One region of the Clostridium fungisolvens genome, then DNA from elsewhere that is predicted to be linked to it. Evidence: riboswitches for the same ligand, from Rfam matches in the RefSeq annotation. Region 1 holds a riboswitch; each other region holds the start of a gene.
What was found. Region 1 has a riboswitch for thiamine pyrophosphate ahead of bsdtw1_RS09715 (ABC transporter ATP-binding protein). Riboswitches for the same ligand answer to the same signal wherever they lie in the genome.
Positions count from the first base shown of each region.

Region 2: it holds a riboswitch for thiamine pyrophosphate, as region 1 does, so the genes downstream of both, thiM (hydroxyethylthiazole kinase) here and bsdtw1_RS09715 (ABC transporter ATP-binding protein) in region 1, are expected to answer to the same signal.
Region 3: it holds a riboswitch for thiamine pyrophosphate, as region 1 does, so the genes downstream of both, thiC (phosphomethylpyrimidine synthase ThiC) here and bsdtw1_RS09715 (ABC transporter ATP-binding protein) in region 1, are expected to answer to the same signal.
Region 4: it holds a riboswitch for thiamine pyrophosphate, as region 1 does, so the genes downstream of both, thiT (energy-coupled thiamine transporter ThiT) here and bsdtw1_RS09715 (ABC transporter ATP-binding protein) in region 1, are expected to answer to the same signal.

Region 1 is NZ_BLZR01000001.1:2,283,891-2,289,380, reverse strand. It holds gene rny (ribonuclease Y) at 1-1,291, shown strand, start outside; gene bsdtw1_RS09720 (stage V sporulation protein S) at 1,674-1,934, shown strand; TPP riboswitch at 2,092-2,191, shown strand; gene bsdtw1_RS09715 (ABC transporter ATP-binding protein) at 2,409-3,173, shown strand; gene bsdtw1_RS09710 (ABC transporter permease) at 3,173-3,955, shown strand; gene bsdtw1_RS09705 (ABC transporter substrate-binding protein) at 3,936-4,940, shown strand; gene bsdtw1_RS09700 (Chromate resistance protein ChrB) at 5,154-5,490, shown strand, end outside.
Region 2 is NZ_BLZR01000001.1:1,906,925-1,912,414, forward strand. It holds gene bsdtw1_RS08070 (helix-turn-helix domain-containing protein) at 1-185, opposite strand, end outside; gene bsdtw1_RS08075 (FtsZ/tubulin family protein) at 335-1,375, shown strand; gene bsdtw1_RS08080 (cupin domain-containing protein) at 1,618-2,325, shown strand; TPP riboswitch at 2,509-2,620, shown strand; gene thiM (hydroxyethylthiazole kinase) at 2,911-3,747, shown strand; gene thiE (thiamine phosphate synthase) at 3,737-4,357, shown strand; gene bsdtw1_RS08095 (RNA polymerase sigma factor) at 4,951-5,460, shown strand; gene bsdtw1_RS08100 (anti sigma factor C-terminal domain-containing protein) at 5,450-5,490, shown strand, end outside.
Region 3 is NZ_BLZR01000001.1:3,886,865-3,892,354, reverse strand. It holds gene bsdtw1_RS17160 (spore germination protein) at 1-97, shown strand, start outside; gene bsdtw1_RS17155 (Ger(x)C family spore germination protein) at 251-1,417, shown strand; gene bsdtw1_RS17150 (hypothetical protein) at 1,442-1,657, shown strand; gene bsdtw1_RS17145 (GerAB/ArcD/ProY family transporter) at 1,816-2,901, shown strand; TPP riboswitch at 2,980-3,081, shown strand; gene thiC (phosphomethylpyrimidine synthase ThiC) at 3,214-4,512, shown strand; gene thiS (sulfur carrier protein ThiS) at 4,554-4,748, shown strand; gene thiF (sulfur carrier protein ThiS adenylyltransferase ThiF) at 4,750-5,490, shown strand, end outside.
Region 4 is NZ_BLZR01000001.1:4,594,059-4,599,548, forward strand. It holds gene bsdtw1_RS20390 (sensor domain-containing diguanylate cyclase) at 111-1,223, opposite strand; gene bsdtw1_RS20395 (DegV family protein) at 1,482-2,324, shown strand; gene bsdtw1_RS20400 (PadR family transcriptional regulator) at 2,333-2,785, shown strand; gene bsdtw1_RS20405 (hypothetical protein) at 3,075-3,284, shown strand; TPP riboswitch at 3,314-3,415, shown strand; gene thiT (energy-coupled thiamine transporter ThiT) at 3,491-4,195, shown strand; gene bsdtw1_RS20415 (MTH1187 family thiamine-binding protein) at 4,208-4,498, shown strand; gene bsdtw1_RS20420 (ferredoxin) at 4,546-4,734, opposite strand; gene bsdtw1_RS20425 (Mrp/NBP35 family ATP-binding protein) at 4,941-5,490, opposite strand, start outside.

The DNA of each region.
Region 1 (5,490 bases):
TCAACGTTTAGAGAGAAGATTAATACAAAGAGAAGAATCTCTAGACAAAAAAAGTGATGCTTTAGAAAAAAAGGATGAGGGCCTCAACAAAAAGATACAAGAGGTTCAACAATTAGAGGATAGTGTACAGGAATTATACACAAAGCAGCGCGAAGAGCTAGAAAGAATATCAAGTCTATCTAGTGAAGAAGCAAGGCAAATTCTTCTTGACGAAATAAGTAAGGAAATAAAACATGATGCTGCTATAATGATTAAAGAAGTTGAAACTAAAGCAAAAGAAGAAGCGGATAAGAAAGCAAGAGAAATAATCACTACTGCTATTCAAAGATGTGCCGCTGATCATGTTTCAGAATCTACTGTACACGTTGTGGCTTTACCTAATGACGAAATGAAGGGCAGAATTATAGGTAGAGAAGGTAGAAACATTAGGACTTTAGAAACACTAACAGGAGTTGATTTGATTATTGATGATACTCCAGAAGCAGTAATACTATCAAGTTTTGATCCAATTCGTAGAGAAGTAGCGCGTATCGCTCTAGAAAAATTAATTGTAGATGGTAGAATTCACCCAGCTAGAATAGAAGAAATGGTAGAACGAGCAACTAAGGATGTGGAAAATGATATTAAGGAAGAAGGAGAACAAGCTACCTTCGAAACCGGAGTACACGGACTACACCCTGAATTAATTAGACTTCTAGGTAGATTAAAGTATAGAACTAGTTATGGTCAAAATGTTCTAAAACACTCTATTGAGGTTTCATACTTAGCAGGACTTATGGCATCTGAACTTGGTTTAGATGTTACACTCGCAAGAAGAGCTGGTTTGTTACATGATATTGGTAAAGCTGTAGATCAAGAGTATGAAGGACCTCATGCCTTAATAGGTGGAGATTTAGCTAAAAGATATCATGAATCACCAATAGTAGTTAATGCTATAGCAGCTCATCATGGTGATGTAGAAATGCTATCTCTTGAAGCAGTACTAGTTCAAGCAGCTGATGCAATTTCGGCAGCAAGACCAGGCGCAAGAAGAGAAACCTTAGAAGCTTATATTAAGAGATTAGAAAAGCTCGAAGAAATTGCAAATTCATACGAAGGTGTAGAAAAGTCATATGCCATTCAAGCTGGAAGAGAGATTAGAATTATGGTTAAACCAGATCAAGTTGATGATGCAGGGGCCATTGAAATGGCAAGGAATATTGTAAAGAACATAGAAGAACAATTAGAATATCCAGGACAAATTAAAATAAATGTTATTAGAGAAACCCGTGCAGTTGACTATGCCAAGTAATTATAAAATACATTTTGTGAAAACAAAATGTATTTTTTTACTGTATATGAAATTATAAAATTTTTGAGTTAATTAAACCTAGATATTTCAATATTTTAGAATTTTTTGTAGCTATAAAGTAAAAAATAAAACCTATTCGCCTGTAAGTTTCCTAATATACATTCAGAAAGTCATATGCGTAAAAAATCACTGAAGAAAGTCGCTTCAGTGATTTTTCATGCTTTTTAGTGACTTGTTTATTATTTGTAAAAATTTTATAAAATTTTTAAAAAAATAAATTTAAAAAAAGAGGTTTTTCAGAGTTTATATAGAATATAGATAAAGTAGGTAATTATTATACTTTATGTAAACGATATCGAAATTTCTAGGAGGTCATATAATAATGGAAGTATTAAAAGTATCAACAAAATCTAATCCTAACTCTGTGGCAGGAGCATTAGCTGCTATAATAAAAGAAAAAAATATCGTAGAAATACAAGCAGTAGGTGCGGGAGCTATAAATCAAGCTGTTAAGGCTATTGCAATTGCTAGAGGCTTCGTTGCTCCTAGTGGAAAAGATATAGTGTGTGTACCAGCTTTCACTGATATAATGATTGATGGTGAAGAAAGAACAGCAATAAAATTAATAGTACAACCAAGATAATATTAAGAGGAGCTTTTACACAAATGACAGTAGTTCATGTGTACGAGCTCCTTTTTGTATACGATTAAATCCTTAATGTTTATAATATTCTTAAATATAGATTTATATAAATATCATGAAACTATTGACATTTTTCGGTTTAAACTATAAAATTTATCTGTAATGCTAGGGGGGCCATTAAGGCTGAGATGAAGTTTTTCAGACCCTTTGAACCTGCACTGGGTAATGCCAGCGAAGGGAAGTTTTAAGACAATATGACAGGTAAATCTAAGGTTATGTGGATTTACGATTATTAGATTATTAACTCTTTTCGTTGGTATGGCAAATACTGATTGAAAGGAGTTTTTTTGAAGTTTTCGGAAAAATTGTTCTCAAAATGTTATCCTATTTGGTAGGCATGGTTAGTACAAGTTTTCGTAATATCTAAAATATTTTATTTTGATATGGAGACTATAAAAAAGTTAGATAATTTATATGAAAGTATTGGAAATTAACAATTTATCGTTTAAGTATAAGGATTCAGAAAAGTTGATAATTGATGATCTGTCCCTTACTATCGATAAAAATGAGTTTGTTACAATTATTGCGCCAAGCGGCACAGGGAAAAGCACTCTCTTTAGATTGATTTTAGGTTTGATTAAGCCACAAAAAGGTACAATAGAAGTGGTGAAGGACGACAATAAAAATATAATAGGCTACATGCCCCAAAAGGACTCTCTAATGCCCTGGAGGAATATTCTTGACAATACATCAGTTGGACTTGAATTAAATGGTCACAGCAAAAAAGAAGCAAGGAAAATAGCAGCTGCTTATTTTAAAGACTTTGGACTTGAAGGAACTGAAAAATACTACCCTTATGAATTATCTGGTGGCATGAGACAAAGAGCTTCTTTTTTAAGAGCTATAGTAAATAAGCCTTCAGTACTTTTATTGGATGAGCCTTTTTCTTCTTTAGATGCATTAACTAGAAGAAAGATGCAGACGTGGCTTTTAGAACTTTGTCAAAGGGAAAAGAATACTGTATTTATGATAACCCATGATATAGATGAGGCTTTACTTTTATCAGATAGGATACTTATTTGTACTGAAGTACCATACAAAAATTTAAAATCTATAGAGGTTAATATAGATAGACCAAGAAGCTATGAAACTACACTTTCAAGTGAGTTTATAGAATTAAAAAGAAGTATTTTAAATATTCTTGATGCGTTGGAAGAGAATGATAGGGGGAATTCATGATGAAAAAGATAAAGGATTATATATTTCCTTTAATGTTCTTATTACTTCTACTTCTAGCATGGGAGTTTTTAATACCATACTTCAAAGTGCCGAAATATATTATACCAAGACTATCTATGGTGCTTAAAGCATTATGGACTCAAAGGGAACTATTATATGGACATTCCATTATAACCTTAGGAGAAGCGGTACTTGGGCTTATGATATCTGTAATTATTGGTATTTCTTGCGCTCTTTCCATTTATCTTTGGAGAAATGTTGGGAAAACCTTGTATCCTATTATAGTATTTTCTCAAACAATCCCTACAATAGCTTTATCTCCGATTATGGTTATGTGGTTTGGATATAGCATATGGTCAAAGGTAGCTGTAGTAGTACTGTTTTGCTTCTTTCCTATCGTTATAAGTACGTTGGATGGGCTAAATGCTGTAGATAAGGATCTAGAGGATGTTTTAAAAGCTCTAGGTGGAAGTAAGTTTCAAATATTTTTTAAACTTCATATGAACACTGTGCTTCCTAATTTTTTAAGCAGCTTTAAGATAGCCGCTACCTATAGTGTTGCAGGAGCTACCATAGGAGAGTGGTTAGGTGCAGAAAAAGGCTTAGGTATATATGTGAAGAGAACAGCAGGTATGCTGCAATCAGATTCGGTTTTTGCAGGAGTGTTAGTTTTATCATTTCTAGGATTAGCCTTATTTTCTACAGGTTTTTTGCTAGAAAAGATTTTATTAAAATACAGAAGAGTAATAAAGGAGAGTAATTATGAAATTAAAAAAGATTAGTATTTTATTAGTTATGGTAGTAATGTTAGGTTTATTTTTAAGTGCATGTACTAATAAATCCAATAATAAAGACGAAAAAAGTGCTACTAAAGAATTAAAAGAGATTAATGTTCTTTTAGATTGGTATCCAAACGCAGTACATACATTCTTATATGCTGCAGAAGAACAAGGTTATTTTAAGGAAGCTGGATTAAAAGTTAATTTAATTACACCTGCAGGTACAGATGATGGAATTAAATTAGTGGCAGCAAATAAAGCTGACTTAGCTATAAGCTACCCTAAACAAGTGATCTTAGCAAGGGGCGAAAACATTCCAGTTAAGTCTGTTGGTGCAATAGTTAGAAGCCCATTAAATCAGCTTATGGTACGTAAGGATTCAGGAGTTAAAACTTTAAAAGATCTAGAAGGTAAAAAGGTTGGATATGCATCCTTTGATATTGATAAGGAAACAGTTAAGGCAATGGTTACTGCTGCTGGGGCAGATGCTTCAAAGGTAAACTTTGTAGATGTTGGCTACGATTTGATGCCTGCAATGGAAACAAAAAGAGTTGATGCAATAATAGGTGGATATATAAACCACGAAAAGCTACTTTTAGAAAAAGAAGGTATTGAACTTATCACTTTCAATCCAGTAGATTATGGAGTAGCAAACAGCTATGAACTAGCATTTATTGCAAGTGAAGATGGACTTAAGAATAATAATAGTGCAATACAAGCATTCTTAGCAGCTGCGAAAAAAGGTTTTGAATATACCAAAAACAATCCAGATAAAGCTTTAGATTTAGTTTTAAAGGCTCAAAATAAAGATTTCCCACTTGATTCAGAAGTTGAAAAGAAGAGTTTAAGTATATTACTTCCGCTTATGGAAAATGAAAGCGGTAAGTTCTTAAGTCAAGATGAGAATGTTTGGGATAAGAATATTAAATGGTTACAAGATAAGAATTTACTAAAAGGAAAAGTTGAAGGTAAGGATCTAATTCAATAATCTTATACAGTATAAGAAAAGTACCTATAGCAAAAAAGCTCTAGGTACTTTTTTCTTTTAAGTCAAGAAGAAGATAATTTTAAAAGAAAATATTTGTTCGGCTAATATCTTTCCAATAAACATTGACATTATATGTAAGCAGTACTATATTATTCATGTAACCAGTATTACATGTAACCAGTATTACATATACATAATAAAGGAAGTGGAAAATTGAACTGGAGAACTTTGATATATCAAATACCAAGAGAACCACAAAAAAATAGAATGGCTGTATGGAGAAGATTAAAATCTATTGGAGCACTAAATGTTTTTCAATCTATCTGGATATTACCTGAAACTAAAGAGAGCAAAGAGGAGTTTAAGAGGCTTGAAGAACAAATTAATACTAGTGGAGGTCAAAGTATTAGCTGTATTACTTTAATAGATGAGGAATTAAAAAACAAAAAATTAATCGAGCAGTTTAATAAGGAAAGAGAAGCGGATTATAAAGAACTGATTGAGAAGTGTGATGATTTCGAAGCTGAAATTGAACGGGAAACTAAAAGAG
Region 2 (5,490 bases), 380 kb from region 1:
TTATGAACTATTTCTATTTTAAGAAGATCATCAAATATATTTGTATAATATTTAATATTGCTAATGTCTTCTTTTAACAAATCAGCAACCTGATCAATAGAATAGTATAATATTTCGCCTCTTTTTTTATTTTGAATTTTATAATCAATTTTTTGTCCATCTATATATTTATCTTTATTATCCATAATAATCAATCCCCCTTATTATTTTTCGAGCACATGACTGATAAGCTTAAGTGAAAATTATAATTATTTTAAAAAAATAATTAAATATGTAATGTTGGAGTGATTTTCTCCGATAATATATGTATAGAACATGGTAAGGGAGAGTTATTATGGAAAAAGGAAAAATGTTATTAGTGTCATTAGGACAAGGTGCAGGAAATATAGTTGATGGATTGTTAAGTAGGAATTCTAGATATAATGGATTGTTTTTAAATAGCAGCTTGTTTGATGTTAAGCCATTAAAAAATGCTGATATGGCAAAGAACGTATATGTTTATCCAGGAACCGATGGTTCAGGAAGAGATAGAAATAAATCAAAGGAAATGATTAAAGATAATATTAATCCAATAGGAACACTACTAAGTAAGTATCCTCTGACAGAAGTAGTTGTAGTATTTACTACAATGGCTGGGGGAACAGGTTCTGGTGCAATAAAAACCTTTATACAAATAGCGAAAAAGGTATTACCAAATGCTAAAGTGAATGTAGTAGCAATCTTACCTAGCTTAAAGGAAGATGAGTTAGCATTTAAAAACACTATAGAATGTTGGAATGACATAAATAGTATAATGGATTTGATAAATGACGTTAAGTTTGTAGATAACAATAAGAGAAATACATATAAAGAAATTAATAATGAAGTTATTGAAAGTTTAGATTTATCATACAACATAATAGGTATTCATGCTGATGGAAGTATAGACAACAAAGATTCCTTTAGGATAAATACTGCAGAGGGATCTGGGTTAGTATTAAAACTATATGATGGTTTGAAGGATGCTAAAACTGCTGTTGATTTAGCTATACAAAATAGCGTATTTGTTCAACCAGATACGTATGACTGTGATTACCTAGGAATCAACCTGAAAATTGACGGATACGATCCGTATGAAGTTTCTAAATTATTTGAAGTTTACAGAAGCACATATATAACGTACAATAACAAGAATAACATAATAGTACTTGGAGGCTGTGAAACTCCAACAGAATCAATAAAATTAATAAAGATGGCTTTAGAAGATAAGAACAAAAGAAAACTTACAAGAAATAGAAAAAGAAGTGTTATCATTGATTTGGATACAGATAGTGAAGAAAACAAAGAAGAAATTGATGGCCTTAGCGATTTGTTTGAGGATAATTATGCTTTTTAAAAAGAGCTTGGAAATTTTAGTAATAGAATAGTTGAATTATAAAATAAGAAGAATCCTACGACGTTTGGGTTCTTCTTTTTATTACATAGGATAGAATTTTAGTGACAACAAAATTTATTAATTTTAAGTATAATAAAGCCTATTAAAGGTTTTATAAAAACTTTTATTTGAAGTGTATACATGCACATATTCAGAATTATAACATAATATAATTCTGTAAAATTATATAAAGAAGGAATAACATGTATAATAATTATTGGGGTTACCCAAATCCTTATTTTAATAACATGGCCATGTATAATCCATACAATATGTACTATGGCTATTACATTTATCCTTTTAATCATCTCTATAATACACCAATGTATCATCATCAACATTATAATCAATACCAAAATCAGTACCATAATCCATACCATAATCAGGAGAATAGAGATTTTGATTCATATTATGTTCCTTTCAATGATGAAGAGGTATATGGATTTAGAGCTGATGCACCACAACCAACTGCTGTTGGCGGTGGAAGTCCAGTTACCCTAAAAGACTATGGTCCACAACCTTATACTGTTAATATTAATGAAGCCACAAAACAGAATAATACTTTCCGTACTGCTCTGTGGACAGGTAGACATCTTCAAGTTACTTTAATGAGCATTGATATCGGAGATAGTATAGGACTTGAAATTCACCCTAATGTTGATCAATTTTTAAGAATTGAACAAGGACAAGGGATTGTTAGGATGGGAAAAACTAAAGAGAAAATGGATTTTCAAGCAAATGTGGCAGATGAATTTGCAATCATGGTTCCAGCTGGTACATGGCATAATGTAATTAATACAGGGAATGTACCTCTTAAACTATATTCCATTTATGCACCTCCTCAACATCCACATGGCACTGTTCATGTTACAAAAGCAAATGCAGAAGCTGCTGAAGCAAAGAAACGTTAATTAGTAATAATAATCTTAATGTTTTCATCAATTACTTGAAGGAAATATATTGATATGTTATGATGATTTTATAAAACTTAATAAATACTTAGAGATATATTACTTTCATTGGAGTTTAATTTTTGAAAGAGTATGACATAAAACTACGTGCTTTGAAAATGATTTTCCGATTGAAGTAGTACATCCTTAACACAGGGGTGTTGGATTTGGCCAACTGAGATTAAGAACCGCAATTCTTTGACCCTAAAACCTGAACTGGGTAATGCCAGCGTAGGAAGTTGTTTATTTGAAATGTTAATTTAAGCACAAATCCTATGGGTTTGTGCTTTTTTACTGTATAGGAAATTATAGAACCTTAAAGCTAGCTAAACCTATAGCTTTCAATGATCTTGTAATTTTTTATGGCTATACAATAAAAATTAAAACTTATTCGTCTGCCAGGTTTTTCTCATATATATTCTGGAAGGCAGATGCATAAGAAACTGTAAATGCATTGATTTTGGACAAGTATAAGGGCTAATGTAAAGAAGTCCTAGATGAATAATTGCTAAATAAAATAATATTAACCTGGAGGTAGATTAACAAATGGGAATAAATAAAAAGGTTTCAGAAGCATTAAACAACGTAAGGGAGAAAACTCCTTTAGTACATCATATAACAAACTATGTAACTGTAAATGATTGTGCTAATATAACTTTAGCAATAGGTGGATCACCAGTAATGGCTGATGATATCAACGAAGTACGTGACATGGTATCACTTGCTTCAGCTTTCGTTATAAATATTGGAACTTTAAATAGCAGAACTGTGGAAGCAATGCTTGAAGGCGGAAAAAGAGCTAACGAGTTAAATATTCCTGTTGTCTTAGATCCAGTTGGTGCTGGTGCAACAGCTTATAGAACAGAAGTAGCAAAGAGAATATTAAATGAAGTAAAGTTATCAGTTGTAAGAGGAAACCTTTCAGAAATAAAGACTTTATACGGTATAGAAACTCAAACTAAAGGAGTAGACTCAGGAGAAACTATAGACGAAAATGCTGATGAGTTTACAATAGCAAAAGAAGTGGCGAAAAACTTTGCAAAGAAGTTAAATACAGTAGTTGCAATAACTGGAGCAGTGGATATCATAACAGATGGAAATACACTATATACAGCACATAATGGACATAAGATTATGGCTAAAATTACAGGGACTGGTTGTATGTGTACGTCACTAATTGGTTCATACTTGGGGGCAACAGACAGTGCTCTTATAGCAGCTCTTGCAGGTATTACTTCTATGAGCATTGCAGGAGAAGTAGCATACGAAAATCTAGATAAGAATAATGAAAGTACGGGTACATTAAAATCAAGAATAATAGATGGCATATACAATCTAAATGAGGATGTAATAATTGAAAGAGGAAGAATAAATGAAGAGTAATATAGATTACAAGCTTTATCTAGTTACGGATAGAGGAATATTAAAAGGAAGAGATATAGCTGTTGCTGTTGAAGATGCAATAAGGGGTGGCGCAACTCTAGTTCAGCTTAGAGAGAAAGATATAACTACTTCTGATTTTTATAAGGTAGCCTTAAAGGTTAAAGAAGTTACAAGCAGTTACGGGGTCCCTCTTATAATAAATGATAGAATCGATATTGCATTAGCAGTTGACGCTGAAGGAATTCATGTAGGACAAAGTGATATGCCTTGTGAAGTAGTGAGAAAAATAGTTGGAAAGGATAAGATAGTTGGTGTGTCTACTTCAACTATTGAAGAAGCTAAAAAGGCGGAAAAAGATGGAGCTGATTACATAGGTGTAGGAGCTGTATTTCCAACAAGTTCAAAGGATGATGCAAAGTCAGTATCTATAGAATTACTTAAAGCAATAAAGGAAAGTGTATCTATTCCGGTTGTAGCTATTGGAGGTATTTCATCAAAAAATGTAGCACTTCTTAAACCTGCAAATATCGAAGGGGTAGCTGTAATATCGGATATTTTAGGTAAAGATGAAATAACTTTAGCTGCGAAGGAATTGAAGGAATTGATATAACTTTGGCTTGTTTGTAAGCTTATTAATAAATAAAGAGTTGCTGTTTAAGGAAAAGTGTATATAATCCTCAATGTATGGATATATTTTCCAGGAAATAGTGAGCGAAAATCAATTAAATTAGAAGGATAATAAGGAAATATAATTTTTATTTCTTTATTATCCTTTTTTCGGTATAAGAAAATATAGAATTTTCAAGCTAGCAAAAATGGGGAGTTTCAATGTTTTTAGGAGCTTTTTATGGCTATACAGTAAAAAAAATAAAACTTATTCGCCTGCCTATTTTCCTCATATACATTCAGAAAGGCAGATGCACAAAAAAACTCGCTGATAAAAGTTCGCTTCAGCAAATTTTTCATGTAAAATAATTGTATACATATTTGAACATAGAACGTCTTAGTAATAGATACCTAAATTAAAACCATAAGGGTGAGTTGTAAAAATCTAACTTTTTATAAGATTATTGTTTGTATTTGGGTATAAGTATTACTTAATGAAGCGCTTCAAATTAAAGGAAATAAAATTATGGCTATATTTAGACAGGGTGATAATTTTAAATTTTACCGAAAATATTTACTTTATAGAGGGAGGAAAGAATGAGCTATGGATTAATTAACGAGATGTTTGAGCAAAAAATGAAGCTCATTCATAAGTATTTGATAAAGCTGGGTTGCAGCCAAGACAATGCTGAAGATATAGTACAAGATACCTTCTATAAAGCACTAAAGTACATTGATGGAATACAATCTGATAAGATGTCTTCATGGCTTTTTAAGGTTGCAATTAATAAATATTATGATTTGTGTAGGAAGAACAATAGACATATTCATATGAGCATAGACGAAGATATTTTTAAAGAAACCTTACATGACAGCAAACTAGTTGAGGACTTTATATTAGATTTAGAACAAAAGGAAGAAATTCTTAAAGCTTTAAATTCTATTAGTGATATTCATAAAAATCTATTGGTGTTTAAGTATGAAATGGGATTATCTTATAGAGAAATCGCAGAGCTTTTGGACATAAATGAGAATACTGTTAAGACTTATTTGTTTAGAGCCAGAGAGCAGTTTAAAAAGGTTTGGAGGGATAGATTTGAAAAGTGATGATGAAAAATTAAAAGAGTTATTTGGAGA
Region 3 (5,490 bases), 1.6 Mb from region 1:
GAAAATGAATAAAAGGCCTGTTTCGATTGCATGGAAAAATATTTTCAGACAAGATGAAGATATGAAGCCTAATTTTAATGATAAAGAAGAAAATTAAGTGTTTAATAAGGCATTATCTTAGTGGAATTTAATCTATATGCATTGGAGAATATATATGAATTGTAGGATCTAGTCTCTGTGGATTTTGGGAGCATACAAAATCATAGTTGAGTCAGGAACTCTATAGTTGATACAGAGGTGAAGTGAAATTATGAAAAATATAAAAAATACAATTATGTTGTCCATTTGTGTAATCCTATCATTAAGTCTTACTTCCTGTTGGAGTTCAGTAGAGTTAAATAAATTAGGAATAGTAACTGGCGTTGCTCTAGATAAATCAAGTAAGGCGGAAGATTTAAATATTACAGCTCAGATAGGAGTGCCTAAACTTGAAAAGTCTAACTCAGGGGTGGGTGGTAAAGCACAGTTTATAAATATTAAGGAAAAGGGAAAAAATGTTTCAGATGCTCTTAAGAACATTAGCAGAGAATACAATAGAGAACTTTTCTTCGCACATAATCAAGTAGTTATATTCAACAAAGATTTAGCACAGCAAGGAATAAGTGAACAATTGGATTTCTTTTTAAGACAAAGAGAGATGAGACCTTTAACTTGGATGCTAGTAAGTAATGGGGAAGCTGCAAGTATTCTTGAAACTAATACTAATACACAGGATGACCCAGGGATCAATATAGGCAAATTGATTAAAAATGAAAAAAACGTATCTCAACTTCCAAGCATAAATTTTAAAGAATTTACGGCACGATTAATGAGTAAAACCACTTCACCAGTTATACCAATAATAGATATGAAAACAGTTGATGAGAAAACAAAGGTACCTTATATAGCAAGCACAGCCGTTTTTAAAAAAGACAAAATGATAGGTGAGCTTAATGAAAGTGAATCCATGGGGCTGCTATGGGGAATAAATAAGGTAAAGTATGGAACGATTACAGTAAATTCTCCAAATGGAAATGATAAAGTGGCTGTAAGAATATTAAGAGCAAAGACTCATATAAAACCTAAGGTGGAAGGTGAACATATATATATGAATATATATATTGATGCAGAAGGAGATATATTGGAACAAACATCTTCAGAAGATTTGTCAATACCAAAAATCATCAAGGTTGTTGAGGAAAATGAAAATTTATATATTGGCAATCAAGTTTTGTCTACCTGGAGTAAAGCTAAAGAAATGAATGCAGATGTATTTGGATTTGGAGATCTGATATATAAATATAAACCAAAGAAGTGGAAGGCAATTGAGAATAAGTGGGATACTGAGTTTCAGAAAATAACTGTTAATGTGGAAGTAGATGCAAAAATAAGAAGAATGGGTAAAATAACAAAGCCATCTACTTATCAAGGAAAATAGAAGCATATTTTATGAGGTGAATATATGTTTTTGATGATTATTTCCTTTGTAATTATAATACTTATGGAACTTTCAGAGCTACTGAGAAAAAGGCAATTTAGAGAATTGCTAGCTTTTGGGATATTTACTTTAATCGCATTAATTATAAGTATATTTTATGTTTTGAGAATTCCTATATTCAATCCAGTAGAAATTTTACAATATATAATTAAGGATTTACTTCATTTAAATTATAGATAAATAGAATTTGTATACTAATTTTTTTACATATTTTATTAAAAAACATTATATCCGGAAGTTACTACATTAACTTCTGATAGGCTATAAAAAGTCTAGAAAGAATCACTAAGCTAGATAACATAAATAAGTTTGAAACTATAATGGGAGAAGTGCTGATTATGAAGATAGAGAAGGGCATGATATCAAGCTCAGAGTTAATGTTTCTGATAATAGCCTTACTTCAAGGATCTACGCTCACTGCAACTTTTATAAGTGGAGTTACTAAACAAGATACTTGGGTGGTAGTTGTGGTAAGTATTTTTATACTATGCTTTTTGCTGCAAGTTTATTTAAATTTGGTTCAGCGCTTTCCAGAAAAAAATATTATAGAGATAAATGATATTACATATGGAAAATATCTTGGAAAATTCATATCAATCATTTATATATATCATTTTTGGTTCATAGTGGCTGCAAATTTAAGATTTATAGCTGATTTTTTCTCTACTTTTCTTATGCAGGAAACAGATATTATTGTCTTTATAGTGGCTATAAGTATCGCTTGTATATATGTAATTAGGAAAGGATTAGAGGTTCTAGCAAGAATGGCACCGTTTTTTACTGTTTTTACAATAGTAATAGCCATTATAATTATTATCATGCTTTTTGAGCAATATGATATTAAAAATATGTTACCTATGTTTCAACTTAATTCAATTCAGTTTCTACATGGGGTAAATGTAATAACTGTAATACCATTTGGAGAACTTTTAATATTTCTAATGATATTTCCAAGCGTAAGAGATAAAGAAAATATAAAGAAATATTCTTTCAAAGGGATGTTCATAGGCGTAGCATTTTTCCTATTGATTGTTGTTAGAAATACACTAGCCCTCGGAATAGTAGGTGAATTGGAGATTCAGTCTTCACTTCAAGTTGCAAAGCTAATAGATATCGCTGATATTATCAGCAGGCTAGAATCATTAATAGCAGTTGTATTGTTATTTAATGTATTCATGAAAATTGCGATATTCTGCTATGGAACTGTATTAAGCTTAGCTCAAATTCTTAAACTTAGAACCTACAAACATATGGTTTCACCTATAGTTATTATTAGCATAATATTTTCAATTACTATGTATGAATCACCAGTAAATCAGTCATATACTGCTGCAAATATATATCCAGTCTATGCTTGGATTCCAGAAATATTATTTCCTATAACATCACTTATAATAGCTAAACTTAGAAATTTAAAGCAGTAAATAACCAATATTTAATTTACAAATAAATATAATAGAGGTATAATCGTCATGTAAAACTAATAAAAATTAAATATACCAGATATTTGCTGGGGGTGCCGCAAGGCTGAGAGGGATACTTTATCCTAACTCCATGAACCTGATATGGTTAGAACCATCGTAGGGAAGCAAGGGCTTTATTCGTACTTAAGCTTGCTTTTTGCAAGTTTTTTTATTTGAATAAATATGCTGTTAAGCAGTCTTTTGTATTTCTTACAATTGACTGCTTTTTTGTTTTCTTTATTAAAAAAATTATATTTAAGGAGAGATTATTGTATGAATTACACAACACAAATGGATGCTGCTAAGAAAGGAATTATAACTAAGGAAATGGAAGTAGTTGCAGAAAAGGAAAAACTAGATGTAGAAGTCCTAAGAACACTTATTGCTGAAGGTAAAGTTGTTATTCCTTCAAATAAAAATCATAAATCTTTAAGTGCGGAAGGTGTGGGACAAGGCCTTCGAACAAAGATAAATGTAAACTTAGGAATTTCAAAGGACTGTTGTGACCTTGATGTTGAATTGGAAAAAGTGAGAACTGCGATAAATATGAAGGCTGAAGCAATAATGGATTTATCTAACTATGGAAAAACTGAACACCTAAGAAAAAAGATTGTGGACATGTCTACTGCAATGCTTGGAACAGTTCCGATGTATGATGCTATAGGCTTCTATGATAAAGATCTTAAGGATATAACTGTGGATGAATTTTTCAGAGTAGTGGAAAAGCATGGAGAAGATGGAGTGGATTTTGTAACAATTCATGCAGGACTAAACAAAGAAACTGCTAAGATAGTAAAAAACAATCCTAGACTTACAAACATAGTTTCAAGAGGAGGTTCGTTGCTTTTTGCATGGATGGAACTTAATAAAGCTGAAAATCCATTTTATGAGTATTATGATAGGCTTTTAGATATTTGCGAAAAATATGATATTACAATTTCTTTAGGGGATGCTTGTAGACCAGGTTCTATAAAGGATGCTACTGATCCAGCACAAATAAAGGAATTGATTACTTTAGGTGAACTTACAAAGAGAGCTTGGGAAAGAAATGTACAAGTTATGATTGAAGGACCTGGACATATGCCTCTAAATGAAATACAAGCTAATATGCTTTTGGAAAAAAAACTATGCCATGGAGCCCCTTTTTATGTACTAGGACCTTTAGTAACTGATGTAGCTCCAGGGTATGATCATATAACTTCAGCTATAGGTGGTGCAATTGCGGCTTCTAGTGGTGCTGATTTCTTATGCTATGTTACACCTGCGGAACATTTAAGACTTCCAACCTTAGAAGATATGAAGGAAGGAATAATAGCAGCAAAGATAGCAGCTCATGCTGGAGATATTGCAAAAGGAGTGAAAGGTGCAATGGATTGGGACAATGCAATGAGTAAGGCAAGAGCAGATCTAGATTGGGAGAAAATGTTTGAACTATCCATAGATGAGGAAAAAGCAAGAAGATACAGAAAAGAATCTTCACCAGAAAACCCAGATAGCTGCACAATGTGTGGAAAGATGTGTTCTATGAGAACCATGAAAAAGATATTAAACAATGAGGATCTAAATATTTAGAAGATTTTAAAATAAAGAATTTATATTTGGAGTTGTAATAGATGCTATTAAATGGAGAAAAGAAAGAGTTCAGAGAGAACATAACAGTAGAAGAACTTTTAGAAGAACTAAAGATAAATTCAGATAAAGTTGTTGTAGAAGTAGATAGAATAATTATTGATAAGAATGAATACTCGATTAAAAAGTTAAGATCTGATTCAGAAGTAGAATTAATAAGATTTGTAGGAGGAGGCTAAATTGAGAATATATGTAAATGAGGTTCTAAGGGAAGTAGCAGATGATAGTACAGCTTACTCTATAAGAGAAGATTTTAAGGCAGATGCAGATATACTAATATATAACTCCTTTCCATTAAAGCAAGATATAAAGGTTAAGGCACTAGATAAGATTGTTTTAATAAAAAGAGGAGAGATGCCTTCTAAGGAAGAGCTGGAGGCTCTTATGGTAGCGAGGCATACCCCCTTTGTTCATGAGAAACTTAAAAAAGCTAAGGTTGGTATTGCCGGGCTTGGAGGTCTTGGGTCCAATGCGGCAGTAGCCTTAGCAAGGATGGGTATAGGAAAGCTTTTGCTCATTGATTTTGACATAGTTGAACCTAGTAATTTGAATAGGCAGTATTATTTTGTAAGACATATTGGTATGAAGAAAACAGAAGCTATGAAAGATATAATAAATGATTGTAATCCTTTCGTAGATGTTGAAATAAAAGATATTAGGCTTGATGAAAGTAATATTGAAGATATTTTTCAAGATGTTGATATAATAATCGAGGCTTTTGATGATCCTTCAGCAAAAGCAACTTTGGTAAGAACTGTTTTAAGTGGTATGAAAGATAAGAAAATAATAGCTGCTTCTGGTGTTTCGGGCTTTTACAGCAGTAATTCTATTATAACTAGAAAGCTAAAGGACAATCTTTATATGGTTGGAGATATGGAAACAGAAGCGGCAATAGGCTGTGGGCTTATGGCTTCAAGAGTT
Region 4 (5,490 bases), 2.3 Mb from region 1:
ATATATAAGTTCCAAATAAGATGATTATACGAATGTTTATTTGGATAAATTCTAATATAAAGTAGTTTATCTATAGATATACCAGTTGGATTCGAAATTTATAAAAGTGCTTAGGTACATTCACTCTTACACTTCTTCTCTCTTTTGTCTTTATACATATTTTTATCTGCTATAGAAAGAATTGCATCTATACTTAGATTATTTATTCCATCTATCTGAACTAATCCATAACTAAAATCTATGCGATTCTTCGCAGTACAATTTCTTAGTAAATAATCTTTCATACTCATAATTTTCTCAACAGCCTGTTTCTGAGTGCTATTTCTAAAAAGTATTACAAATTCATCCCCTGACATCCTAGCATAGAGGTCATTGTTATTCAAGTTGATCCTCAAAGCATCTGACATTATTATAAGCGCCTTGTCCCCTTCACTATGACCATAATTATCATTTATAAATTTAAAATCATCTAAATCTATAAGAGCAACCTGTGATATATGTTTTTTTCTTTGCATATCTAGAATTTCTCTACTAAAATAGTCTTTGAAACTCCTCCTATTGTAAAGATTGGTAAGTTCATCATGTGTTGCTATATACCTGAGCTGCTCTTGAGACAGGAAATTTTTAAGCGCAAGCTCAAGCTCATGATTTATATACTTCATTTTGTCTATATCAGCTTTATTAAATAATGCATCAGGTACAGTACTATCTAAATTTACTATAGCTACAACTTCATTATCTATATAAATTGGTGAAAATAAAACACTTTTGATATTAGTTCCTTTCTCTAATAACTGGATCTCACTCGAAATACTGTCATTAAATATGTCTTCTTTGTCATTGAATGGCATCTTAAGAATACAAATATCTGCTAGTCTATTATACTTATAAAGATACACATCTTCTCTTTTTATCTTCATGTTTAATAGATCTTTGGGATATCCTTTGATTGCTCTATAGTGAAAATAATCGTCTTCTTCTAATACTAGAACACTACCTCTATTAGCTTTACTAATTATAGACATCGCTGAGTCCAGCATAATTTCATACACTAAGCTTCGACTATCAGTAGTGCTTATCTTTTTACCCATACTATATATTTCTTTCTTTATTATTTCTATCTGCATAATATTATTTTTCAACTTAATATTTTTTATAATAAAAAATATTATAAAAAATAATTGAAAAGCCAATACTATATATATCAGAAAATCTTTTTTCAAAATCTTCACCCCAAAAAATAAAAATAAACTTAATATTGACACCTTAAAATTACAATTACCTTTACGTACAACCTGCTCTTATATTATAATTAATTTTTTAATTTTTTTAAATATATGATTGAATAATTTAATACTTATTCAACGCAATATATGTATAATATTCAAATGATCAAATTTTTTTCTTCAACTATATCAGTATTGATATAGTTATCACTTGTGATATAATTTAATCATAATAGATCTGAGGAGGAATATACCTTGCAAAAAATAGCTTTAATTACTGATAGTGGCTGTGATTTAGACACTGAAATTTTAAATAAATATAATATGTTTTTCTTACCTTTAAGAATTATATATAAAGATAATGATTATTTAGACAGGCTAGAGATAAGCCCAGAAGAGTTATACCTATCTCTTGAAAAAGAAATACCAAAAACATCACTTCCTGATGGACAATTTATAGAAAATACCTTGAACCAAATTGAAGCTCAAGGATATACACATGCTATATCTATAAGTATATCGTCCGGACTTTCTGGCACTGCAAATAGTTTAAGAATAATAGCTGAGAATCATCCAAATCTAAAGACATATATCTTTGATTCTAAAACCTTAAGTATGCCTCAAGGCGCTATAACTTTAGTAGCAGCTGAAATGATAGAATCAGGTAGCACTTTTGAAGAAATAATCGAAGTTCTACCAAAACTTAGAGAAAAAACTGATGGTTACTTTACACTTAAAACTCTAGATTATTTAAAAAAAGGTGGAAGAATCGGAAAGGTTTCTGGAACTATAGGAGAAATGCTAAATATAAAGCCAATAATCTCTATAAATGATGATGGTATTTATTTCACTCATTCTAAGGCAAGAGGTAGAAAGCAAGCTATAGGTAAGTTAAGAGAAATACTAGATGAGCATCTAAGTATCTCTAAATGTAAGGTTTGGATACTACAGGGTGATGCATTGGATGAAGCAAAAGCTTTCTTAGAAGTTGTAAAGGATTTACCAAATATAACTCATATAAGTATATCAACCATCGGGCCAGCATTAGGGGTACACGCAGGACCTGGACTCTTAGGCCTTGCTATACAAAGGGAATAGTCGTTATAGTGGACGAATTTAAATTTAGTAACATAGAAGATATAAAAGCTGAAGAAAAACGCCTGTATGAGGAATATAAGCAAAAACTCAATGAGCTAAAAAAAGTTCAAAAAGAAAAAGAGGCCGTAGGACAAGTACTTACTAAAGGTCTGCTTCCAATTTATGTTCTTTATATATTAAGTTTGGGTCCTACAAACGGAAATGATATATCTCATAAAATAGGAGAAAGAACTAATGGCTTATGGGTTCCTAGCACTGGCGGAATATATCCTTTACTAAAGAAGTTTGAAAAAGAAGATCTTATACTCGGCGAATGGGATGATCCTAAGAAAAAATTCATGAAAGTTTACACTCTTACAGATAAAGGTTTCAAAGAATTTAACAACAGAAAATCTCTCCTAAAAATTAAGATAGAAGAAGCATTAGATGTTTTTAAAATAATTTATTCTGATTTATATTAGAAGTATTTATACAATCAGATTCTCAACTTTATGTACTGATTTTTCGTCAAAATATTGAAGTAAGACTTTTATAAGTCTTACTTTTTTTATTCTTTATAAATTTATAATTCAATTAGATAAGGCTATGTTTAAGAATATTGTTGAAATTAATTGGTTATACAGAAGATGCTATATGAGCGAGCAATTACAATTAAATGATTTTTTCAGTATAAATATTTATTAAAAGTAAAGACTAGTGTTTATAAAAAAGATTTTTTTACGTATATAAATTTAGCAAAGAGGTGATTTTTTGAAAGGAAAAGTTTTAGACATGAACAAAACCGATGCTTTCATATCTTTAGAAGATGGAAGCACTATAGATTTAGATGTATCTAGGCTCTCTCAAAATGTTAAAGTTGGCGATACAGTTGATATACCCATAACTATGAGGAATTCTGTTGATACAAATTCCTTCTCACATGATAAGTCTAACAGCAATAAACAAATTGATTTTTTCTAAAATTTGGAGTATAATAATGCTAAATTAAAACAGTGTGCTAGGGGTGCCTTAAGGCTGAGAGATGACTTCGTTCATTAACCCTCATACCTGATCTGGATAATACCAGCGTAGGAAAGCGTTATTGATAGTATATCAACCGTATTCCGTCTGGAATACGGTTTTTTTCTCTCGCTTTTCACTCCTTAAACACTAAAAGGGGGATTATTATGATTAATTACTTTAGTCAAATGGTTAAAGAATTTTTTGAGGGACTATCTAAATTTAGCAGTTTACCAAAAAATTTAGCAGACATCTTTACAAACCCTATGAATGTTATAGCATTATTAGGTTGTGCAGTACTAATAGGAGTTTTTGCAGCCTCAAGGAAAATTAAATTTGATGCAAAGCTTATAGCAAGAATTGCCTTAGCACTTGCTCTAGCTACTATTCTACAAGCGCTTAAATTATATCACTTTCCTCAAGGTGGAAGTGTTACTCCTGGAAGTATGATTCCTATAATACTTATCGGGCTAATATATGGTCCATCTGTTGGCCTTCTAACTGGATTTTTATATGGTTTGATAAATCTTCTTACTGATCCTTATATTGTTCATCCAGTGCAATTACTATTTGATTACCCTTTAGCATTTGCTGCTCTTGGTTTATCTGGTTTCTTTAAAAACAGCAAAATACTAGGTGCAAACACAAAGTTGTTAGCATGTATTATTGCAATTTTCGGAAGGTTCCTATGCCATTTTATATCTGGAGTTGTATTCTTTGGTGAATATGCACCTGCTGGTACATCTGTATGGATATATTCCTTAACTGTAAATGGCTTAATAATGGGCGCAGAGGCAATCATATGCGTTATAATACTTTATTTCCTACCAGTTGAAAGACTTGTTAAACAAGCCTCTCTAGGCTCATATTAGTGAGGTATTGATATGGTCATAGTAGATATAGCAGTAATGCCATTAGTTCCATGTGCAAGTGAAGATGAAATGTATAAAGTAGTAGATAAGGTAATTGAGTATATAGGACAATCAGGGTTAAAATATGAAGTTGGTGCCATGAGTACAACTATTGAAGGTGAATTGGACAAAGTATTTGAAGTAATAAAAAAAGCTCACAGGATACCCTTTGACCTAGGAATTGACCGAGTAGTAACTGTTGTTAGACTCGATGAAAGGTATGGCGGTATTTCAATTGATGAAAAACTAAAAAACCATAGATAATTAAAGTAAAAAAGCAGTGCTAAAAGCACTGCTTTTTCAATATAGTACTATTCTACTGATATTGCATTTACAGGACAACTTTCTTCAGCTTCCTTAGCTGAATCCTCTACTCCTTCAGGAACATCAGGATTTACCGCTGCAGCTTTTCCATCATCCTCCATATCAAATACCTCTGGGCAAATAGATGGACAAAGTCCACATCCAATACAAGTATCCTTATCTACGTCAGCTCTCATAAAACTTCCTCCTCAAAAATAATTAACATCTATATTATCTCCTAAAGGTTTCATTTTATGTCTAGAAAATGATAATTTAACAATGAAACTTGAATATTTAATTAATAGCTTTATTAACGCATCATGTTGAAATGAATTGAATAGTCATCCGATGCTTTAATACTGTTAGGGCTAAATTTAAGGTTAATTCATATCACAGAAGTCTTTTAATATAATCCTGCAAAGAGCATTTCATATAAGGCATTATCTGCTACGTAACCTTCTGCTTTTCCTTCTTCTAAAGCCTCAGTTAAATCAACATTTATCGGCAACTCACAGATAAGTGGTAACCCTAAATACTCTGCATGTTCTTCTGCAGATTTTTTAGAAAATACTCTCATCTTTGTACCACATCCATCACATTCTATGTAAGACATGTTCTCTACAACGCCTCTTATTTGTACTCCAACCTTTTCAGCCATAATAACAACCTTTTTAACAATCATTGAAACCATGTCTTGAGGAGTTGATACGACCACAATTTCTGATATAGGAAAACTTTGCATTACTGTAAGAGCTATGTCACCAGTTCCTGGTGGCATATCTATCAGCAAGTAGTCTAAATCATCCCATACAGTATCAGTGTACATCTGATTTAGAACCCCAGTTACTACAGGTCCTCTCCATATAACAGGCTGAGCTTCTTCAGCTGTAAGCAAATTCATTGATATTACCTTTATTCCCATTTCTGTTTCAACAGGAATAAATTTAAAGTTG